Regions from separate parts of the Paenibacillus sp. FSL H8-0315 genome, predicted to be linked through region 2. Evidence: a T-box and tRNA genes for the amino acid it is inferred to sense, from the RefSeq annotation. Region 2 holds a T-box; the other holds one or more tRNA genes.

Region 1 (8,834 bases), 270 kb from region 2:
GGAATAGCGTCACTGGAGTCCGCGAACCTGCTCAAAAGCCTATAAATATGCAAATAACGACTTCTGAGTCCGTAAGCCTCTGGAGATAATTTATGAATAGGTATTCTTTACGCTCAAACACAAAGGAATTTCCTCAGGAACAAAATGTGACCTAATGCCGTCCTAAATGGTGTTATAGGTAAAGGGGGGCACAGTATCATGCAGCGATCCATGACCCGGCCGGGAAATCATGTGATGAAGAGTTACGAAATCTACGCAGATATGCTGTTCCGGATCGCTTTGGTCCATCTAGGCAACCGGCAAGATGCCGAAGAAGCCACTCAGGATACCTTCATCAAGCTAATAGAAAAAGCGCCGGAGTTCAAAGATGCCGAACATCAGAAGGCATGGCTGATCCGGGTAATCACCAACCATTGTAAAACACTACTGGGCAGAGGCTGGCGCAAGCGTGAGGTTAAGCTGGAGAGCGCTGAGCCAATTGCGGCAGACAGCCCCGAGGATTGGGCTCTGCTGCAGTTAGTTATGGCGATGCCCATGAAGTATAAAACCGTAATCCATCTTTATTATTACGAGGACTATCCCATCCAGGAGATCAGCAAGATTCTGCAGATTAGTCAGTCTGCCGTGAAGATGAGACTTCAGCGGGGACGGCAACTGTTAAAACTGGAGCTGGAAGGAGCGGAACCACAGTGAAGGAAGATCAGTTTCGAACAACATATAAGAAAGCGGTGGATTCGATGAAACCAGGTGAAGAGATGAAAAAAGAATTGTTCAATAAAATAGAGCAGCGGCAGGAGCGGAAGCGTCCGCGCAAAACCGTTTATATCGCAGCAAGTGTCGTGCTCGCCGCAGGAATAGGTCTGGCTGGGCCTAGTATATGGCAGCAGTTGAACAGTCAGAGCTCCCCAGGGCAGGTTGCCCAGGTAACTCCGGGAGCAAGTAATGCTGGCAATTCAGGCACAGCTACATCCGGCAGCATTGTCATTCCCAAGCTGAAACTGCCAGATAAGGAGTCTGGCGTGAAGGCAGATATGATCGCCTTGGTCGTGTATAAAAATAATATTTATACACAGTCAGCGACTCGCATTGACGCTGCCGATGCTGCTGCTCTGCGCGGTGATAAGTTGGGACGCACTACAGGCGGCATCAACGAATGGAGCGGTAACGACGAATATATTGAGTTAGCCTCGAACATCGGCGAAACGGATCTCTATTCCGTGAAGGGCTATGACTCCAGCTTTCTGATTATGTCCTATTCGGTAATCAACGGCGAGGTATTCGCCGAACTGTATGAGCACACGAACGGCATCACCATAAACAGCGGCGCCGACCTGTTCGGCAAACTGAATCTTGAAGGCCGAGTTACTTCAGCTCAATGGGAAAGCTTCAACAGTTGGAACAACGGCCTCCAGCAGCAGGCGCCAATCGCCAATAGCGAGGCGCTTGATGGCTTCCTGACAGCCCTCCAAGCGGCCAAACCGCTGGCAGCAGAGCCGCTGATCGAGCAAGGCATCTACGACAGCGAAGACCGCAAGATCATCTATTTGCAGCTGGAAGACAACGCCCGAGTAGAGCTGACGCTGTTCGGTCAAGGACTTGTACGCTACGGTCAAGCACCGGTATTCTTCGAGGTCGAATCCGGGGCATTCCAGCAGCTGTGGAACAGCATGAAACTTTAGGAATGCTGGTGGAAACCCAGGGATAGCGATCGGGACTCGATCGGGACTGCGATCGGGACTGCAATCAGAACTGCGATCGGGACTGCGATCGGAACTGCGATCGGGACTGCGATCGGAACTGCGATCGGGACTCGATCGGGACTGCAATCAGGACTGCGATCGGGACTCGATCGGGACTGCGATCGGGACTGTGATCGAGACTGCGGTTGGACTGCGATCGGGACTGCAATCGGAAGAAATTAGGGACAACGTTTCGGTCACCCTGCTCTCCATTGGACAATTTAGCTGGCTGTTAACAAAAACGGCGCTGCTTCAAAACCATTTCATGGTTTGGAGCAGTGCCGTTTTGTGCTTTACTGAATGGTTTATGAACTCGCATACTAGATATGCTGGTTGTAGAGGTGAGACTACTGATTGTTCCTTTAAAAGCTGCTTCTCATTATAATTTCTGCAACTAAATCTGTGAGGAGCACGGCACTAACGAGCTAACGAATAAACGAACTAACCTCCTCCACCTCGAGCTATCGGACCCAGATGTCGCTATTTGCTGATTTTCAGCCTTAAGAGCATGGTTTCGGACTCCATGGACGCTAATGCCTAGAAAGAGGCTCACATGCGGTACTTTTTATGCCAATAGCGACTATGGAGTCCGTTAGAATTGCAAATGTGGAAAAAAACCGCTTTAAGGGTCAGCTGTGTCTGACAGGAGAAGCATCGTTCACGTAATTGTTATGGAATCAAATTTCAAAGGAACACAGGGTCTCTCTCGATACTTCCGATTGCTGCAAAAAAGGAACGCCCACCATGGACGCTCCTTGAATTTCTTATTAGTCTACTACACTCTAGCTAGTTACGCATTTACACTTTCTGTTTTACGATCCTGTCTTGCGTGTAATGTTTTCATCGCAAATCTTGCGATCGGCTGCGCAACCAACAGTTCAATCCAAAATGCTATTCCAAAGTTTCTCGGCCAGATGTGAAGGAAGTTTTTAAGTGGATCCAGGCTTATTTGTTTCGTCCCAACCCATGTGCCGATAATTGATAGTAAAATAGATAACACTGTGACATTCAATAAAGTATTCAACAGAATCCTTGCATTAAATCCATCGGTTTGTCCCATGAATTTCGGCATCACTTTTCCAACAATCGGTCCTGCAACTAATCTTACGGATAAAACTACGATCATCCACATAAACGGAATAACCTTTAGTGTATCTATATACACTTCCTTACTGAAGCCGCGTTCCAAACCCACAATAATAGGGGCAATAGTGTTAACTGAAATGATTGAAATAATGAGTAAAAATAGTATACCTTCTTTTCCGTTTCTGGGCAGTCTTGTGTCTCCATGCATGTTTGTCATCTCCGTGAATAATATTTCAGATGGCAGACGTATCATGAGACATATATTTTTGGCCCAATAAAAAAGACCAATATCTCTACACACTGATATTATAATTATAACATTTATTTAAAATGAATGTCAGACCTTCTATTTAAAATTCTTAAAATTCTCCTCCTGATAGCGAATAGTTACCTGCATGCGCCTTACAAGATCAGCAGTGGCAGAGAAGTCGTAAAAATCGTCAATTGCTGTTCAACTTATAATCAAGTTATCTTCAGATTTCTGAAAATTTATTTGTATTTCCCCACCTAATTAGACCTCTCAGTATTCATTTCCGCGATTTTTCTGATTCCCTTGTCCAAACACAATGAATCTCAATTCATATATATATAGCAAACTAATAAAGAGGTGAAGCTCATGGCAACAACAACAGGCATCATTACGAACACAGGGACTACCCCAGCATCCAACGTGCTCATTAATATCGATAATGACAACCTTAGTTTTTCATCTAACGTAGTCTATCACGTTTACGTATGGAATACCTTGGTTAGTAAAGGTTTAGTCTACTCCAACTCATTAAATGTTAATGCTAACACCAGCCAGTTTCTCAGTTTTAATATCGCAGGCAATTCAGCTTATGAAGTCCAATTTCTCGTAACTGGAAACGCACCGGCAGACACGATTATCACGGTGTTCGGAACGGATTCGTCAGGAAACGTCATTCCCCATCAAAGAGTGCTGCAATCCGAACTTACTTTCATAGCTCAGCTGAACCCATAAGTACCGAAAACTCTCTGACGAAAGGAGCTTAGCATGGCTAATATTCAAATTTCGCCGAGCGCAAGCGTTCAGTTTGAGCCCACCATCGCGGTAAATTGGCTTAATCCTTCAGTTATGGTTGCCGTAGCTGTAGATCTTCGATTAGGCCCTCCTAATATAGGTTTATACAAATCTATTGACGCAGGTGCCACTTGGACAACAACGTTATTGCCGTTACCGACAGGATTTGCAGGCATCGAAGCACCACATATTGATTATATTTTCCCGACCACTTTCGTAGTATTAGCCCACGCCTTCGATTCAGACGGTCTCAGCGGGTCGATCGTTTCCTATACATCTGCCGACAATGCCTCTTCATTCGGACCTCCAGTCATCGTGAATCAAGGGTTTGGGCAGTTTGTAAATGATGATCAGGTGGTCGTTGTCACCGACAAAGCTGGATCAAGTCCCTTTTTTGGAAATGTATATACTGGTTATACGCATGATTACAACACACAATTCATACCGGGAAATACGATATTCTTCAATCGTTCCCTAGATAACGGTAGTACCTATTCCAGTCCCTCCCTGCTGTCTTCGGTCGAAGAATTCGAAGAATTCCCCGGTATAGCAATTACATTAAATGGGATTGTTATCGTAGGATGGATCAATCAGCCTCCCGGTAATACTGATCTTAAAATTCGCACATCCTCAGACGGTGGGGTCATTTTTACTCCTGAAACCATGGTCGCCAGCGTTGTAGTCCCACCAGATCCATTGCCGGGATATACATTTAGATGTCTGACATACCCTTCCCTCGCAGCAGATATTTCTAATGCACCGACGACGCGAGGTAATGTCTATGCTGTATGGCAAGATTTTCGAGAAGGTTATTCCGATATTTTTCTTGCCACTTCCACCAATTTTGGTGTGGATTGGGGGGCACCAATATCCATTACAGGTAGTCCGGTGGGCTCCCAAAACTTTTTCCCAGCCATCACCGTATCCCCTGCGGATGGTGCAATATTCGTTACCTATTACACTAATCGAGTCAACCCCCTCAACCTTGATGTTTATCTAGCAACCTCTAGAGATGGCGGTATGACGTATACAAACACTCGGATAACAACAACTTCCTTTGACGTCACCGGCATCCCCCTAATTGGGGACTACATCGGTAATGCCATCGTCCCCCAAACAGGCCGTCTAGTGAGCGTATGGACAGACACGCGGACCGGTACTGAGAACATCTGGTTTGGGGATAATCAATAAGCTATTAATCAACTTCTGATGATAAATTAAAAGGCTGTTAAGTTAGTATATCTACTTGCAATAAAGGATGCCGAGCGAATATGCGGCATCCTCTATTGCTTCTTATCAAAATTCAGCATTAACCTGTTCAAAGAAATCATCAATTTCAGCGTATTGGACATGCTTTTAATTCAATCAAAATCTACGGCGTATGGTGCTTGCTACTTAATAGTCTATATGTCATGACTGTCCCCTTTCCTCTACAAGAGTAGGGCAATTCCACAGAATACATACTTTTTACCGTTTTCCAGATGATCTGTGATAAAACCAGAGGATCTAATAACGCCGTGACCAAAATGTGATCATTTTCTATTTTGTCGCTTTTCCAACTCTTCCACTTCTACTTACAAGGAGCCTATAGATAGCAAAAAACCCTTACTACGTAAGGGTTTTCTCTAAGTGGGCCCTGAGGGACTCGAACCCCCGACCAATCGGTTATGAGCCGACCGCTCTAACCAACTGAGCTAAGGGCCCGGATCTAAAAATATCCGAATGTACAATTGCTGTTGTAATAAAATTGGTTGCGGGGGCAGGATTTGAACCTGCGACCTTCGGGTTATGAGCCCGACGAGCTACCGGGCTGCTCCACCCCGCGTCAGAAATAATATTCAAACAGCGACAATAAATAATATACAGTACAAAATGGGTCTACGTCAAGGATGAATTTGTAAAAGTTCTCAAGGCAAAAATCTAACCCCATATCTTCCTTTGCGGGATCGATAAATCTCCACAAAACTTGGGTCATGATAGCCATAAATCCAGCCATCTTGCTCCAGTCTTTTTGCCAAACAGCCTGCTTGAAATCTCGTTCTGAACAGTTTCGCGAAGTATATCCAATTCATGATGCCCTCTTCTCCTTTTCGCAAATTAATCTTACGCTGCTCTGAACTTATCATGCCCAAGTTCCACAAAATAAGCCACCGGAAATCCGGTGGCTTCTGCATATTCCAAAACTCAATCCCCTATGGAGTCAAAATAATATGTGGGATCTTTTTCGAGCGTACCCAGCATCGTATTCCCTTGCTTCTCCCAAGCTTTAAGTGCACTCTCGACCGTTCTCTTGCCCTGATAAACTTCTGTGAACAGTTGACGCCCAACATCGTTAATACGGCTAATTCCAGGCTTCTGTGTTTGTAGGACGTTCATCAAAGGATCATTGGCTGGTAATGGTTTAAGCGTATAGAAGGACTCCAGATTTACTGAAGGTACTTTCGTGGTAATGTAATCCTTACGGGAAGTTAGTTCCCCGCGGGTATGGGCTTTAATTTTAGCTACTTCATTACTGTTGACGAATTTGATCAAATCCCACGCATCTTCCTTATTAGCAGCCATAGTGTTGATAGCCATCATATTACCTACCCAAGTACCTACAGCCACTCCTGGTTTCTCCTTAAAAGTAGGTACGGTAACGAAACCCCAATCGACAGGATTATAATTTTTAATTTTTGCTGCATTGCGGCTCACACCTGCAAGCTCATTAAGATAATCGTATTCTCCAATTACCATTGCAGCTTTTCCGGTAAGGAAGAGATCCCCTTGGACAGGACTATAGGTACTCCGTTCTGTTTCTATAAAATCCATACCGTTTAACCCAGGTGTAATTTGCTTTTTCACCAATTGGCTGTAGGTCGTCCAAGCTTGACTCCACTGTGTTTGGTTTACCTCCATCTTATGTCCCTTGTTGTCATACATAGCAAGCTCCAGCGGTGAGACATAGGTCTGCATATCCCAGAAAGGATCGCTCATATAACGGTTCATCGAAAAGCCATATATACGCTTATCTTTATTTGTCGATTTCTTGGTCACCTTTTCGGCCAGCGCGAACACTTCATCCCAAGTCATTCCATCTGTCGGATAACCTACACCAGCAGCATCAAAAATACCTTTGTTAAAATATAACGCACTCGACATAAAAGTCGGCGCTAACGCGTAAAGACTTCCTCCACCCAGCTCACGAACTCCACTTAGCATCGTAGGCGCCATATTGCTTAAATCATATTGATCTCGTGCGATAAGCGGCTCCAGCGGTTGCACCAGATTATGTTCCACCAAACTCTTCACCAATGTACTATCACCGACGATTACATCAACTGGCTCTGCACCGCCCATAATTGCTCGGATATTCTCCAGATTATCTGGGTTAACCTCTGGATAGGTGCTGTCAAAACGAAGCTCATTCATATTGATGGCTGGAATAATCTCAAGTTTGATTTCAGGATGCTGCAATTCATACATATCTGTAAACTGCTGACGAAAAGAAGAATCGTCCTCTCCAGACCAGAGGCTGCCAATACGTAACACGCGCTGTTCTGTAGATGGCTTAGAAGCCTCCGCCCAAGCTGTGTGCCTGCTTTCAGAAATTAAAGGCAATAGGAGTGCTGCACATATTCCAAAGCTTAACCAGCGCCGCCATAGCCTTCTATTATTATTTATATGATTCATTCTTGAACCCTCCCATAAAATACTCAATCCATCCACCTTATGAATAATTACCCATAATTCTAGTAACAGTATATAGCTTTATTCAGGAGGGGAAGTTACAGGCTGTTTAAAGTTATGCTACGATTTCTTCATATTATTTCTATAAAAAACGTTCCGGGAGTTTCCTGAGGATACTAAAATGCCTTTCTGCGGCAGGATAATTGCACTTTGTGCAACTATTACAGCTGAGTGTGTTGTGCTTCTCCTTTTAATTGCACTATGTGCAGTTAAAAAACGTTATTAGGTGCTTTCAGCGGATTTCTGGCTGATTTAATTGCACAAAGTGCAATTATATCGCCAGATCCTCTAAGGAAGGTTAGTTTAAGTGCAGAAACTGCAACTATTCTGCGTTTGAGACGACAGCGCAATGGAATCACCGGGTGTCAGAGCGTTCAGAGCGTAGAGCGATAGCGCATAGCAGCAGAGTTTCAGAGTGTAGAGCGACAGCGCATAGCAGCAGAGTATCAGAATCCAGAGTGTCAGAACGCAATATACCAGAGCGACAGAACTCAGATCAGCCAAGTGTCAGAACGTGAATGTAAATGTAAATGTAGATGTGAAATGTGAATGCAAACACCAAAACCCTACTCTCCACTCTACTTTTCCTTTTACCAGTACAGCATTCGCCTTCCCTACTAACTAACCTACTAACTAACCTGCACCTTTCCTGTGATCGGTACAAATAGCCCCTTCTGCGGCAGGATAATTGCACTTTGTGCAACTATTACAGCTGAGTGTGTTGTGCTTCTCCTTTTAATTGCACTATGTGCAGTTAAAAAACGTTATTAGGAGCTTTCGGCAGATTTCTGGGTGATATAATTGCACAAAATGCAACTATATCACCAGATCCTCTAAGGAAGGTTAGTTTAAGTGCACAAACTGCAACTATTCGGCGTGTGTGACGACAGCACGATGGAATCACCGGGGCAGAGTATAATATTCCAGAGCGCCAGAGTTTACACCTGCCGCGGCTGGATCATTGCATCTTTCAGCAATAAATAACAACGTACTTTATGCACCTATACAGCAGAGTGTGCTTTAAGCTTTCCTTTTTATTACACTCAATGTAGTTAAAAAGAAAAGCCTCCCACCAAAAAGTGAGAGGCCCGTCCAATCTATACTCAAATATTTAGTTTAAACGCCAAATGCGGAAGGATCTTTTCTCCAAGATTTCAGCAGTTCCACATCTGTAGCTGCGATCTTGCCTTGTGTAAGAGCCACATCAATCAATGTGCTGTAGTTGGACAAACTTTGTA
Region 2 (8,834 bases):
TCGATCCCTCCCAAACCCTCCCTTCCAAGGGAGGGCCCCAAGGGCTCTGCCCTCTGGACACCCGTTAAGTGCAACTAGCGTAGGAGTTAGTGTTACTGAACATAGATAGGTCGGGGAAAGATCGCTTTCGTCCCTAAAGGGACACGCTTGCAGACTGGCGGTGCCTAGATACGAGAAAGATTAAAATCAACAAGGATTGAGTCCCCGACTTCCGCACTCGCACACTATGTATAGCTCAAATCGCAGAGAAAGCTGCGATTCAGAGTTTAATTATGACTTAAGAGAGCGTGTGCTGCAGATTCTCTTCTGTGCAATTCTGGAGATCATGTGAGTGGCGGGAGTAAAAGTTGATTTTACCATTCGTCTGCACGGGCTCATGACCTAAATAATTTTTGATCATGTCGATATCATGCGACACCATCAGGAAGGTCATATGATGATGAGCATGCATATGGGTAATTAATTCAAAGAATCCCGCTTGCGATTCGGCATCAATACCCACCGTAGGTTCGTCCAAAATCAGCAGGTCAGGATGGTTAATCAGCGCCCGAGCCAGAAAAACACGCTGCTGCTGACCGCCTGACAGCTGGCCTACTCTTTTCTCCGCGATATCTTGTATCCGCATGACTTCAAGTGCATCCTCACATTGACGATGCTGAGCCTTAGATACTCTGCGGATCAGATTCTTGTTATTATATAGACCTGACAGAACTACTTCACGCACCGTTGCTGGAAACAATGGGTTGAAGGCATTCTTTTGCGGAACATACCCGATCCGTTCCCAGTCTTTAAACTTGCGGACAGGCGTTCCGAATAATTTAATTTCACCACTGCTCGCTGGAAGCAAGCCAACGATCATTTTCATCAATGTTGTTTTACCAGCACCATTAGAACCAATGATACCAAGGAAATCTCGTTCTCTTACACTATAGTTAAGATTCGATATCACCTTCTGTTCCCCATATGAAAAAGAAAGATCCTGTATATCGATGATATGCTGATGGCAGTCCAAGGATACCGATTGCATGCTTAAGTACCGCCTTTCCCTTATACTTTCCTTATTATTGTAAGGCCATAATCAGATTTTGCAAATTTTTCTCCATCAGAGTGAAGTAATTATCGCCGTTCTTCTCTTGCTCCGCAGTAAGTCCCTCTACCGGATTAAGCACCATAGTGGAAACGCCCGCTTCGGCGGCCAGAGTCTTAGCCAGTTTATCGGAGACAAGCTCTTCAAAAAAGATATACTTAATCCCTTCATCTTTTACCATTTTCGCAAGCTTCACTAAATCCTGTCCGCGCGGCTCAGCGTCTGGCGAAAGTCCCATAATCGCATGCTGATCCAATCCATAGTCACGGGCAAGGTAAGAAAAAGCCTGATGCGATACTACGATCTTATGGTTGGGCAGCTTAGCAAGCTCCTCTTTGAATTTACTGTCTAACTCCTGCAAACGTTCCGCAAGCTTATTGTAACGCTCTTCATAACCGTCTTTATGCTCAGGATCCACGGACTGAAGGCTTTCTTTAATATTCTGAGCCATGACAATGGCTGATTTTGGACTTACCCAAGTATGCGGGTCTGTATGCAGGCTGTCTCCTGAGGCATTACTGTTATGATCCGTGTCCTCATTTTGATGAGACTCTTCCTCACTTGCCCCATGATCATGCCCGTCATCTTCATCGGTCATGATATAATCAATACCTTGACTTACTTCAACCGCCTTAACTTTACTGCTGCTATCAAGGCCTTTTAAAAAGTTAGGAACCCAGCCTTCTAAGCCTGCACCGTTATATAGAAATAGCTGTGCCTTAGAAGTGTTGATAATATCTTGACTGCGCGGTGTCCAATCATGTGGCTCCACACCCACTGGAAGCAGGTTAATAGCATTGATATCTTCCCCGCCAATCTCCTTAGCAAACTCGTAAATAGGATAAAAGGTTGTAACTACATTTACTTTCCCTTCAACTATACTTCCACTGCTCTTAGGTCCGCATGCACTTAGTGTAAATACAAGTACCAGTGCAAGGACGAGCAAACTTATACGTGATTTCATTGCCGCCATTATATTGATCTACCCCTCAAATCGTAAATTTTACTATTAGTAGTATAATAGTAATCGTTACGATAAGTCAACAAAGAAACCTCACTCAGAAGAAAGACGGTATCGTCCTTTATAAAAAAGAAATGCTCCCACAACCAACCCGGCTGAAGGAGCATTCCCTTGTTCAAGCAACCTCATTAAAAAATTTCTACAACAGTATTGTCTTATTTCACTACTGCTCCGTTTGGCATACTGTCCGGCACGGTAGCGATCGTTAGCTGGTCATCTTTAGAAGCCGCCAAAATCATCCCTTGGGACAACTCCCCACGCAGCTTCACCGGTTTAAGGTTTACGATACAAATCACTTTACGTCCCACCAGCTCTTCCGGTGTATAGAATTTCGCGATACCAGAAACCACTTGACGTTGTTCATAACCCAGATCCAGTTGCAGCTTCAGCAGCTTGTCAGCTTTTTTCACTGGCTCTGCAGCAATAACCTGGGCTACCCGCAGCTCTGCTTTAGCGAAATCGTCAATGCCGATTTCCTCTTTATGCTCTTCCACTGGCTCGGAGTCCGCAGCAGTAGGAGCAGCCGCTTCCGCCACTTCAGCCGCAGCTTTACCAGCGCCCATAGCCTCGGCAATATAAGCTACCTCTTGCTCCACATCTAGACGTGGGAAGATTGGATTGCCTTTCACCAGCTTTGTTCCTGCCGGAATCAGGCCAAAGGTCTTACCGCTATCCCAAGTCGTTAACTCACCAGGCTCAATACCCAGCTGTTCCCAGATCTTTGCTGGTGTTTGTGTCAAGAACGGCTGCAGCAGGATTGAAGCGGTACGCAGACCTTCCACCAGATGTCTCATCACTGAAGCCAGCTCGGCGGTTCTATTTTCATCTTTGGCAAGCACCCAAGGTTGTGTCTCATCGATATATTTGTTGGTGCGGCTAATGAATATTCCGATAGCTGTCAGCGCCACGGAAAACTCCATTTTTTCCATAGCTTCTTCTACTTTGGAATAAGTATTCTCAGCCGCAGCTTGAAGCTCACCATCAAATGCTGTTACATTTCCTTCATATGCCGGAATCTCGCCTGCAAAATACTTTTCAACCATAGCCCCTGTACGGTTCAACAGGTTACCAAGGTCGTTGGCAAGGTCATAGTTAACCCGGTCTACAAAGCTTTCCGGTGTGAACGTGCCATCCGAACCAAACGGTACTTCGCGCAGCAGGTAGTAACGTAATGCATCCAAGCCATAACGATCAATCAGTGTCACAGGATCAACTACGTTACCTTTAGATTTCGACATTTTTCCATCTTTCATGAGCAACCAGCCATGGGCAAATACCTTTTTCGGAAGGGGTTCACCAAGCGCCATCAGAATGATCGGCCAGTAAATGGTATGGAAACGAACGATTTCTTTACCAACGATGTGTACATCCGCAGGCCAGAACTTGTCATACAAGGTGCGATCCTCGGAACCATAACCCAGAGCAGTAATATAGTTAGTCAAGGCATCAATCCACACGTACACGACATGCTTCTCGTCGCCCTTAACTTTTACGCCCCAATCAAAGGTTGTACGGGAAACTGCAAGGTCTTCCAGTCCGGGTTTGATGAAATTGTTAATCATTTCGTTCTTACGGGATTCCGGCAAAATAAACTCTGGATTCTCCTCGTAAAATTGCAGCAAACGATCCGCATATTTACTCATCCGGAAGAAATAACTTGCTTCCTTCACCAGCTCAACCGGGTGGCCGCTATCTGGGCTTTTTGCACCAGTAATCACACCGTTGTCATCACGCACTATATCAACTAATTGCGTTTCTGTGTAAAAGGTTTCATCTGGGATACTATACCAGCCTTCATATTCACCTTTATAGATGTCTCCTTGCTGCAGCAACCGATCAAAAATATCCTGTACCACTTTTTTATGACGCTCTTCCGTAGTACGGATGAAGTCATCGTTCGAAATGTCCAGCTTACGCCATAGCTCCTTAATACCAACAACAATGTCGTCTACGAACTGCTGAGGGGTCTTTCCTGCTTCCTCTGCCTTCCGCTCGATCTTTTGTCCATGTTCGTCTGTACCGGTTAGATAACGCACTTCGTAGCCGCGCAGACGTTTGTAACGGGCCATTGCGTCTCCTGCCACGGTTGAATAAGCATGTCCGATATGTAGCTTGTCACTTGGATAATAAATTGGTGTCGTTAGGTAAAACGTTTTTTTCTCACTCATTCAGTAATCATCCTTTCTTATTAAAAAACAAAAAACTCCCGCCCCCATAATGGGGCGAGAGTATAACTCACGCGATACCACCCAAATTTCCTGTCTCTTCACAGAGCGCAGGCTTCGCCAGTTCCCTCGCGGGAACTGTCCATTAACGCTGGATCACGCTGTTATCTTACGTGAACCACAATTGCAGTTCCCGCTCGAACACAGTTCCTCCCGGACCATATTCAATCTAACGCTCCATACCGGATTTCAGCATATTCCGGCTCTCTGTAATGGACGTAACGATTTACTTATCCGTTCTTCGGAATTCATACTATTACTTGTGAATATACCCAATGGTAAGGCCCCATGTCAAGTCGCAGGGGCAGAATCCTTCTCAGCAGATTCATCTTGAAGGGGCGGCACAGGATCAAGTCCTCCAGGATGAAAGGGATGACATCTGGCAATCCGCTTAGCTGCAAGCCATGAGCCTTTCAATGGACCATGGACTTCAATGGCTTCCAGGGCATAGGCAGAGCAGGTTGGATAGAAGCGGCAGGTTGCAGGTTTAATAGGGGAAATGTACCTGCGATACACCCGAATAGGTGCCTGAATCGTTCTGCGTAGGGTCACCATTTCTAAAGTCCCTTTTGTTTATCTGATGCTGCAACTAATTCTTCTTCCCGGTTCTCTTCACATTCTTTGCAATAACCGAACACCTCAAATTTATGCTTGACTACCCGGAATTGATCGGGTGTATCCGTTAAATTCATCGGACAGAAATTAATCGGGTAGGTCTTTTGGCATTGAAGGCAGATCATATGATGGTGATGATCCTGATGATTGCAGCTTCCCTTGAACTTCACTCCGTCTTCAAAGACAATCTGTTCAAGCACACCAAGCTCTTCCATTACACGAAGATTGCGGTACACCGTATCAAAGCTAAGTCCGCTATACTTACGGCCCATATGCTCATATACATCCTTCGCTGACAAATATCCCTTATTCTCGCCGAATAACTGGGCAAGCGTTTTGCGTTGGTCGGTGATTCGCAGTCCTTGCCCCGACATGACTTCTAATATTTGTTCTGTCGACAGCATACGCTCATCTCCCATAAGATCAGTTCATTTATATTTCACTCTCTTAATAATGCCCCAAAATAAATGCCCCGTCAATGAAGCACCATGAAGCGCCCCTACGCAACCTCTGAATTATTATATTTAAACAAAAGCCCGGCTCCGTATTCCCTTACGGAATATTCAGCCGGGCCTTTATTGTAGATAATTCCCCAATAGAGCTTATAGGGATATTCCTATTTGTTATTTCTTTGCTGGAAGTGGAGTGATGAGGAAATTGACCGGCAAGTTACTGCCTGAAGCTGCTGTGAACAAAATCTCCACAGAACCTCCATACTCACCACTACGATAAACCACACTGTTCATGTCAGCGTTCGAGAGACTTCCCACGCTTGGCATATGCACGATTTGGTTATTAACCATAACCGGCCCCATATAGTTACCGCCACGTGGATTAAACGTAATCAATGAGTTTGGTGCAACATTTTCGAATCTGATCTTGTATAATACCCCGAAATTACCGGCATTGGATGCTTCCGTACCTGCCATTGGGTCTACGCCAGCCAGGTTCTTATCACTGGAATTATCGCCTAGCAGAAGTTTTGCAGGAGTTTTTCCTACCTCATCGGTAACCGTGATAATACGAGTAGAATCTTCGTAAGTTCCCCGATTATGCACTCCGTCTCGATCCAGAACTGGAAGTGTTGGAAGTGTAGTCAGTGGATCTTTATTCGCATCAATCAACATGACATTATAATCGATTGGATAATCACTAAATAAGTCCGCTTGAAGTGAAACAATTTCACTTGGTTTCATAGCAATTTGGTTTAGATCGGTCAGAATTGAGACACTTTCCCCTGGTTGCAGAACAATCGTTTTATAATGCTCATTTGTAAGCATAGATTTCCAATAACGTTCTACAGACATTTTACCAGTACCTTCAGGATATGTGCTTGGGCCTGCAAAGCCCACATATTCGGTTGTAAGCGTCGTTGGGTACAAATTGTTATTCGTAGCAATCACATACACTTTAGCTTTAATATTCAGGTTATTCTTGTGGTGAATCAAGAAGCGGGTTTTACCCAAAGAAGTCTCACGGTAAGTAACACCTTCTGTATACACCGTTTCTGGGCTGTTGCTGCGAATTAGTTTATAAGGCTCGGAAGAAAGATTATAAGCTACTTGCTGCCAAGTAGGGACCATCGATCCATCGATGCTAAACACACTGCCCGGAGATGCAAATAATCTGTTGAAATCTTCTTTACTGTACAAGATTTCATCCGAAATATTAACGGTTTTCTCAAACGTGCTGATCGCGCCATGTGAATCTTTTACTTGGACAGCAATTGTCGCTGGCCCCGGAGTAAAGAAAGCCTCGGCCTTGTTCGTCCAAGTTACGGTAATTTCATCACCATCAGGATCGCTACTTAGATCGGTATAAGTAATCATTTCACCCATCTTGTATGAATCCTTGTCTGTAGTGAAATTAGCAACTGGAGGTGTATTAGGTTTAAGCACTGTGATGGTCATGGTGTAAGGATCACTCCACTGTTGATTCGCATCCATTACGGAATAGGTTACTACATAATATCCTGGTTGATCATAGATATCCTGCTTGTTACCTCCCCAGCTTTCATCCACAATAGCTACACCATTTGGTGAGGAGCTGGAGGTTACGAAGGTCACTGGTTCACCGGCGTAAATTTCAGTTGGCACTGTGAAGGAAGCTTTAGGTTTGTTGTTTAATGTAAGGATTACTCGTTTTTGCACATTATCAACGGTATATGGAATGCCCAGTGCTCCAGTTATGGATGTCAATGGAACCATGAAAGTCCCCTTGTATTGGTAAGCTGGACCTTTCATCGTCTTCTTCTCACCATTAACTGTATAGACCTTGCTGTCGGTCTTAAAGCGCATAACGTCGCTTCCCTTGGTAACAATGGTTTCTTTCGTTTTATAATCATAAACGTATTTCACGCCTACACGTTCTACCATAGCCCGGATCGAAACGTAGGATACGCCGTTTTTCACTGCCATAGGCTGATTAGCTAAATATTCCTGGCCGTTCTGATACATTTTGTTGCTGTTCATCATAAGAATAAGCTGACTGTTAGCCGCAGCACGAGCACCATCTGTTGTTGTAGGTTCTGTAGTAACTCCAGGTGTTGCAGTCGGAAGCGGTGTTGCAGTAGGTGCAATTGTTGCTGTAGGTTCAACAGTAGCCGTAGGATCAACTGTCTCTGCAGGAATTGGAGTAGGTGTTGGTGTCGGTGACACTACTCCTCCTGGCGTCTCCGTCGGCAATGGCGGCAATGGATCAGTAGATTCTGGCATTACCTCCGGCGCAGCTGAAACAACTGTCCCAACTACAGTAGTATTACTTGGGGTATTATTGACAGCTTCAGCAAAAGCCGGCACTGCCGCGGCGGCCTGAGATACGGCCAAAACAGCAACTAACGTTAACTTTTTCAAATCCATGATATAACTCCTCTGCTCCTATTTGTAAATATAAGTAGGTCTCTGTCTTTTTCATACTCCTCTTATATTCCCCGCAAAATGCTGCCACCCACGGTAGGGCGGCAAAAAGCTTTTGCCACGATCGTCATAACAAACATAGTATTAGACGCATGCCACCATAAAAAGTTTCATTATTAAGTAAAGAAAGATTAACGCTGTATTAAATATTGTTGGACAACCACGCTGTTTCCCCTGAAAAAAATGAGATTTTTTCTATAAATATGTTTATTTTTCGTCTGACTATATTCGCTTTCATTTGCTTTTGTTACAATGTATGGAAGAATATCTTTTACATGCGAGGGATAACATGTCCAAAAAAATCTCCATCCTCGTTCAATTAATCATGGGCTTCTCTCTAATCATCTTCACCATCGTAGGATTCACCATTTTTTTGTCCTACCGCTCTTCCTCTCAAGCTGTTCTAAACCGCTCCAACCAATATATCCTGGAATCCGTCAAGCAACTTCAAGGTAAAATGGACGCAATTCTTCAGGATAACGATAAGCTTTCTTCTACGATCATGTTCAGTCCCTTGATTCAAGAAACCTTGGGTGACTTAGCGTTGTCACGTTCACCTCGTACAGACGCCATGGAAATTACTCGTTACATAGATCAACAGACACGTTCCATAAACTCTGACATCCAGTTCAAGCTGCTCGGTCTGTCCGATGATCAGGTGTATACCAACAGCAGTTCCTTAAAGGTCATCTGGGACAGCGAAAAGGAAATCCGCGATGCTTATTGGTTTCCGGCTATAGCACAGAATAAAGGCCGAATGGTCTGGTTCGGTGTAGATGTATGGCAGAACGGTAATATCCCTGTGGTGATGGGAGCCAGACAAATTAATGATTGGAATGATCTAAACCGGTTAGGAACCCTGTTTCTTGTCCTCCCTGTCGAGGTTATCCATAACGCTATCAGCCAATTTCACCTCGGCAAAAACGAGAAAATCCAAGTTGTTGATTCATTTAATACCATTGTCTATTCCA

Evidence for each region. A T-box is a leader RNA that pairs with one kind of tRNA and senses whether it is charged. The one in region 2 lies ahead of metG (methionine--tRNA ligase), so its partner is inferred to be a tRNA-Met.
Region 1: it encodes a tRNA-Met, which carries the amino acid that the T-box ahead of metG (methionine--tRNA ligase) is inferred to sense. The anticodon was not compared.

What each region holds. Positions count from the first base shown of each region.
Region 1 covers NZ_JBBOTA010000001.1:1,626,047-1,634,880, forward strand. The annotation lists gene MHB56_RS07050 (RNA polymerase sigma factor) at 199-693, shown strand; gene MHB56_RS07055 (hypothetical protein) at 690-1,679, shown strand; gene MHB56_RS07060 (hypothetical protein) at 2,530-3,033, opposite strand; gene MHB56_RS07065 (hypothetical protein) at 3,442-3,807, shown strand; gene MHB56_RS07070 (sialidase family protein) at 3,841-5,058, shown strand; tRNA gene MHB56_RS07075 (tRNA-Ile) at 5,498-5,571, opposite strand; tRNA gene MHB56_RS07080 (tRNA-Met) at 5,616-5,692, opposite strand; gene MHB56_RS07085 (hypothetical protein) at 5,775-5,939, opposite strand; gene MHB56_RS07090 (ABC transporter substrate-binding protein) at 6,052-7,539, opposite strand; gene pyrE (orotate phosphoribosyltransferase) at 8,713-8,834, opposite strand, start outside.
Region 2 covers NZ_JBBOTA010000001.1:1,360,977-1,369,810, forward strand. The annotation lists gene MHB56_RS05970 (metal ABC transporter ATP-binding protein) at 278-1,027, opposite strand; gene MHB56_RS05975 (metal ABC transporter solute-binding protein, Zn/Mn family) at 1,062-2,060, opposite strand; gene metG (methionine--tRNA ligase) at 2,264-4,276, opposite strand; T-box leader at 4,324-4,584, opposite strand; gene yidD (membrane protein insertion efficiency factor YidD) at 4,625-4,888, opposite strand; gene MHB56_RS05990 (Fur family transcriptional regulator) at 4,891-5,352, opposite strand; gene MHB56_RS05995 (copper amine oxidase N-terminal domain-containing protein) at 5,572-7,806, opposite strand; gene MHB56_RS06000 (sensor histidine kinase) at 8,153-8,834, shown strand, end outside.